2 linked regions of the Aridibaculum aurantiacum genome follow. The protein of the gene in region 1 interacts with the protein of each later gene in a pairwise test. Links are inferred from orthologs where the notes say so. Each region holds a gene or a part of one and is shown on either strand. Other genes may lie near its edges. The genes, in order: lon and rplI.

Region 1 (3,433 bases):
GCCTTCCTTTTGCCGCAGGTGTTTACTTATTCTTTTTATGTCGGTGGTCTTAAAACGCGGAGAATGATTTTTACAACAATTACCACAAGCAAGACAATCTACTTTTGCAAATGCCTCATCGTGCAGTGCCGGCAACTGGCGCAAGACTTTATTCTTATCTGCACGCTGCAAATATTGCTTGTACTGCTTTTGATGTTCAGTAGCCTGTTTTTGCCAATTGATTGTTTCTGTTTTACTCATTCTATTGATGGCACATCTGCCATGGGGGGCAGCAAAGATATATGCATGCTCCTGAATGACTGCGAGAGCAATACGTTAATATTAGAATGAATATATCTTATGTAGAAGCCTAAGAGGTAGGCAAAAAGAAAAAGCTCCCGGAAGTCCAGAAGCTTTATCTCTTTAAGATGTTTCATTTATACCAGCGCCAGCTCTAATACCTGCTGCATGTTTTTTACGTAGTGGAAAGTCAGCCCTTCAATGAAGCTACCTTCTATCTCATTCACATCTTTTTCATTCTGCCAGCAAAGGATGATTTCTTTCAAACCTGAACGTTTGGCTGCCAATACTTTTTCTTTGATACCTCCAACCGGAAGCACTTGTCCACGCAAGGTTATCTCACCGGTCATAGCCACATAAGGCTTTACCTTTCTGCCGGTAAAGGCACTGGTTAGCGAGGTAAGCATGGTTATACCCGCACTAGGACCATCTTTAGGTACAGCTCCTTCTGGTACGTGTACATGTATGGTTTTTTTGCTGAAGATCTCTGGATCTAAATTCAGCTTACGCGCATTTGCCTGCAAATAACTCAGTGCAGTAGTTGCGCTTTCCTTCATTACATTACCAAGGTTACCTGTTAGCTTCAGGTCTGGCTTGCCATCACTAAGTATGGTTTCTATAAAAAGAATATCGCCCCCAACATATGTCCACGCTAGGCCTACAGCCACACCCGGCATGTTTACCGTCTTATATATTTCATTGCTATAGCGTGGACTGCCCAATATCTTTTCTACATCTGCAACGGTAAGTGTTGATTTTACCTTACCCTTGGTAGCCATCTCCCGTGCATTAAAACGCATGATAGACGCCAGTTGCCTGTCCAGCTCACGTACACCACTTTCGCGGGTATAGCTTTCTATGATTTTCTCCAATACTTTATCCGCAATTTTGAAAGCATTCACTTTAAGTCCATGCGCTTCAAACTGCTTAGGCACCAGGTGGCGCTTAGCTATTTCCACCTTTTCTTCAATAGCATAACCGCTAAGATCTATTATCTCAAGCCTATCGCGTAACGCAGGCTGTATCTGGTTGATGTTATTGGCAGTAGCAATGAATAGTACCTTGCTCAGGTCATACTCCAGCTCCAGGTAGTTATCGTAAAAAGTATGGTTCTGCTCAGGGTCGAGTATCTCGAGTAATGCGCTGCTCGGATCGCCGCGATGATCACTACCTATCTTATCGATCTCGTCCAGTATCATTACCGGGTTACTGCTTTTTACCTTTCGTATGTTTTGTATAATACGACCAGGCATGGCGCCTATATAGGTTTTTCTATGACCACGTAATTCGCTTTCATCGTGCAATCCACCAAGGCTAAGACGAACATATTTCCTGTTAACTGCATGCGCTATACTTCTACCCAACGATGTTTTACCAATACCCGGAGGACCGATAAAACAAAGGATCGGGCTCTTCATATCGCCCTTTAGTTTTAGCACAGCCAGGTACTCCAATATCCTTTCTTTTATCTTGGTCATGCCATAATGATCATGATCCAGCACTTGCTTTGCCTTTTTTAGATCATAACTATCCTCGGTATATTCTTCCCATGGAAGATCTAGTAGCAGGTCAAGATGATTGTATACAACTGAATAATCAGGTGTACTTGGGTGCATCCTCTCAAGTTTTTCAATATTGCTCTTAAAGAGGTTCTTTGCAGCTTGCGGCCATTTTTTATGCTCCGCTTTCTTCTTCATTTCTGCCAGCTCACGATCGTTCAGGTCTCCACCCAACTCCTCTTTTATGCTCTTTAGCTGTTGTTGCAGAAAATATTCACGCTGTTGCTTATCCAGTTCTGTGCGTGTCTTATTGGTTACTTTATTTTTTAACTCCGCAAACTGAAGTTCCTTTTGCAGTATCTGCATCAGTTCTTCAGCTCTCTGGCGAACATCGTCAATCTCAAGCAGGCGTTGCTTTTCAGCAAGATCGCTATTCAGGTTGCTGCTTACAAAATTTATAAGGAAAGACGGGTTCTCAATATTCTTAAGAATAATGGATGCTTCTGTAGGAAGGTTTGGCGACATAGCCACGATCTGCGAAGCCAGGTCTTTAATGTTGCTAACGTATGCTTCAAAATCATCTTGCTGCGGGATCACGTCTTCATCCAGCAAGTTCACTTTTGCTTTGAAATACGGTTCTTCTGCAGTGATCTCAACTAATCTAAAACGCTTCTTTCCCTGGATGATGATGGTAGTGCCACCATCCGGCATTTTTATCAGCTTTACAATTTTCGCTATTGTACCAATTGAACAAAGGTCTTTTACTTCAGGCTCTTCGATGCTGCTATCGGTTTGGGCCAATACCCCAACCAGCTTACCATGTTTATAAGAGTCATTAACGGCTTTTATGCTTTTGTCTCTTCCAACAGTAATGGGTAAAACCACACCTGGAAAAAGCACCGTATTACGCAAAGGAAGAATCGGTAGATCATCCGGAACAGAGGTTATTTTATCAGCTTCATTTTCAGTTTCATTAAGGGGAATAATGGGAATGAAATCAGTATCGTCTTCAGGCCTCAGGTAAAATGTTTCTGGAATCATAGTATTAAAAATGAAGGACATAATGTCATTCAACCTCCTGTTAAAGAAATTTTTAAGGAGGGTAAAAATAATTCAATATTGGTGCCATTACGGAAAAAAGATGCGGCAAGTACCAAACTGGCATAAAAAAGCACCGCCATCGGCAGTGCTTAAACTTCATTCTTATTAGTATAATTACAAACGTAGACCAAGCCCAAGTTGGATTTGCTGGCTCTTCCATTTATCCTGGTCGTCAATATCGTTGATGTTGTTCAATCCTACAATATACCTGCCATATACACGCAACCTGCTCAGGTTAAGTGTCACTCCTCCTACCATTCCGAAATCACCTTTGGAAAATGCTTTTTCACCGTTACGAAGCAGGTTTTCATTATCATCCACCAGTATGCTGAACTGCGGACCTAGGTTTAGCGTAAGCGTGTTGCCAATGTTATAGCGAAGAAGGATTGGAATTGAAAGATACTTTAGCTGGATATCGCTGCTGGCGTTAGGATCGCTGATGTTGTTGTAAATGGAATTGAAGCCGGAACTTCTCTTTGTATTAATCTGGCTGTAAAGAAGCTCTGGTTGAATACCGAATTTTTTAGAGAAGTCAATCTCAGAAAAAGCACCCA
Region 2 (3,126 bases), 200 kb from region 1 along the record:
GGGGATTATTTGACCAGATAATCGTTAGCCATGCATGGCTGAGCAAAGAGCAGGAAGGTTTCTTCTACTTTATGCCTAAGGTGTTCAACAAGGAATACATGGTAGAGAACATTGGCCGTTACAAAGGCTATCCAATGCGCACATGGGATGGAAACACCTACCGCGCCGGCTATAGCGACCACTTTCCTACTTACTTAATTATGCTAAAGAAGGTAAAGCAGCAGGATGCTATAGCGAGGTAGTTGGTGCTTAGGTGATAGATGTTAGGTGTTAGATGTTAGAAAGCAGATGCTGGATAGTGGATGCTGGATACAGGATGGATGATGGATAAGGAGGCTTACTTTAGGCAAGTTGGATTTGATACTGGAAATCGAGATCTTCCCTAAACTTCAGCTGACGCACAATCAGTTTTTCATTTTGCATTTTGCATTTTACATTTTTGACTTTTGAATTTTGACTTAACCTTTGACTTCCCTCCTTCCTTAAAATTACACTAAAACCCTTTTAGCTGCGGCTTTGTCAGCTCATTCCCCTACCTTTGCGCTCCCAAATTATTTTTTTTAACCACAAATCAGGGATTAATGAACAATTATGAATTGATGGTGATTTTTACCCCGGTGCTTTCTGAGGAAGACTTCAAGGCAGCTCAGAAAAAATTCACCGATATGATTGTTGAGCACGGCGGAGAGATCGTGAACAGCAACCCATGGGGACTTAAATCACTTGCGTATCCCATCCAGAAGAAGACAACTGCGATCTACTGGGTATCGGAATTTAAAGCGCAATCCGACTTCAATGAGAAGCTGAAGATCCAGCTCCTGAGAGACGAGCAAGTGCTTCGTCACATGATTACTAAGCTCGATAAATACGCCGTCGAGTATAATAACCGCAAAAGAAGTGGCGTACCTACAGGAACCGAAAAAGTGGAGGCATAATCATCATGGCAAAAGCTAATGAAATTAAGTACCTGACCGCCATCAAGCAAGAGAAGCGCGCTAAGAAATTCTGCCGTTTCAAAAAGTATGGCATTAAGTACATCGACTACAAAGACGCTGAGTTCCTGAAGAAATTCCTGAACGAGCAAGGTAAAATGTTACCTCGTCGTCTTACTGGTAACTCACTGAAGTACCAACGTAAAGTGGCTGATGCAATTAAGAAAGCACGCCAGATGGCGTTGTTGCCTTATGTAACAGACCTTTTGAAATAAAAAGATCAGTGATCAGTTATTTGTACGAACAACTAATCACTGATCACCAATCACCAATTTAGTAACCATCCCTAATCCCGTTTGCATCGGGTGACAGTCACAATCTTAGATTGGGCTCTTGGGAACTAAAAAATTTACCATGCAAGTAATATTAATTCAAGACGTAGATAACCTGGGTGGAGCCAATGAGCTTGTAACCGTAAAAAATGGTTATGCTCGTAACTTCCTGATCCCTCAGAAAAAAGCTGTTGAAGCTAATTCTTCTAACCTGAAGCAAATGCAGGAAAGAGAAAAGCAAAAAGCTAAGAAAGAAGCTAAGTTGCTTTCTGAGATCAACAGTGTTATCGCTGTACTAAAAGAATCTCCACTGAGAATCGGTGCTAAAACTGGTACAAGTGGAAAGATCTTCGGTAGCGTTACATCTCTACAGATCAGCCGCGCTATCCGCGACCAAAAAGGTTTCGAGATCGATCGCAAACGCATCAACATTGTAGATGAAGTAAAAGAATTGGGTACTCATAAAGCAACTATTGATTTTGGTAATGGCAACACTACCGAAGTTGAATTTGAAGTAGTATCTGAATAATCTTTCAATAGATCTTTTGAAAAAGTCCACCCTTAAAAGGTGGACTTTTTCTTTTGTAGCAGATCATCTCTTTCAATTGCTGCAATAACTTCTAAAGCCAAAAAAACCGGCAGTTGCCGGTTCTCATTTATGAAGCTATGAACGTCAATCCTTGCCTGATCCTGTTGATGGTTTCTTCTTTACCAACAAGTGCTGCTATATCAAATACAGTAGGCCCAAACTTGCCGCCTACCAGCATTATCCGGAATGGCAGCTGCAGTTCTCCTACTTTAATATTCTTCTCAACTGCGGTTTCTTTAAATAACGTCTCAATATTGAAAGCGTTCCATTGCTCCAGCGTTACCAGCTTTTCGGATAACACCTGGAAGAACATAGCCTTGTCTTCATTCCACTTCGGCTGTACAGAAGCTACATCTAAATTGGCTGGAGTTTTAAAGAAGAACCCTGCCTGCTGTACAAAGTCTGTCAATAAGGTACACCTGTCCTTCACCAGCTCCATTACCTGCTCCAGTTTTTCATTACTTTCTACCTCCACTCCTGCTGCTTGTAATAAGCTTTTTACCTGCTCGCTATAGTGCGATACCGGCAGGCGTTTTATCCATTCGTGGTTGAACCATTTAGCTTTCTCGTAATCGAACTTTGCGCCGCCCTTATGCACTTTCTCTAAAGCAAATTTCTCCACCAGTTCCTCTAGTGAAAACAGCTCCTGCTCAGTACCATCGTTCCAGCCGAGTACAGCCAGCATATTGATAAATGCTTCTGGTAAAAAACCAAGTTCTCTAAATCCTGTTGCTTCTTCTTCACTACGCGGATCTTTCCAATTCATTGCAAATACAGGAAAGCCTAACCTGTCGCCATCGCGCTTGCTCAGTTTACCATGACCATCAGGTTTCATAATAAGTGGAAGATGTGCCCATTGCGGCATATCGTTTTGCCAGCCCAGGTACTTCCACAACAGCAGGTGTACAGGCGCACTTGGTAACCATTCCTCCCCACGAAAAGCGTGGCTGATTTTCATAGCATAATCATCTACTACCACCGCCAGGTGATAAGTAGGCATACCGTCAGCTTTTAATAGCACTTTATCATCTACCTGAGATGAGTTGAAAGAGACATCGCCGCGTATCATATCTGTAAAGCTGATCGTTTCATCTTGCGGCATTTTTATACGAATAACATGTGGCACACCATCAGCCAGCAACTTTTCTACTTCTTCTTTAGAAAGCGAAAGTGAATTGCGCATTTGCTGTCTTACTGCGTGGTTGTATTGCGGCGAAGGATTGCTTTCTGTTTTAAAGTTGGTGCGCATGGCCTCCAGTTCTTCAGGCGTATC

Evidence for each region.
Region 2: the proteins of lon (region 1) and rplI interact in binary tests that used the Escherichia coli proteins (3 or more experiments, as listed by UniProt). The link is inferred for Aridibaculum aurantiacum from one-to-one orthologs.

The regions. Positions count from the first base shown.
Region 1 is NZ_JAFEWC010000003.1:773,652-777,084, reverse strand. The notes cover bases 119-3,218. They hold lon (endopeptidase La), read right to left. Parts: upstream 2,820-3,218; coding sequence 417-2,819; downstream 119-416. Other genes in these bases: J4N22_RS16915 (porin family protein), read right to left, coding at 2,994-3,218; J4N22_RS16925 (YkgJ family cysteine cluster protein), read right to left, coding at 119-240. Also shown: more of J4N22_RS16925, read right to left, coding at 1-118; more of J4N22_RS16915, read right to left, coding at 3,219-3,433.
Region 2 is NZ_JAFEWC010000003.1:571,047-574,172, reverse strand. Bases 277-3,069 are described here. They hold rplI (50S ribosomal protein L9), read left to right. Parts: upstream 277-1,346; coding sequence 1,347-1,793; downstream 1,794-3,069. Other genes in these bases: gltX (glutamate--tRNA ligase), read right to left, coding at 1,921-3,069; rpsR (30S ribosomal protein S18), read left to right, coding at 941-1,207; rpsF (30S ribosomal protein S6), read left to right, coding at 582-935. Outside these bases: J4N22_RS16005 (endonuclease/exonuclease/phosphatase family protein), read left to right, coding at 1-242; more of gltX, read right to left, coding at 3,070-3,126.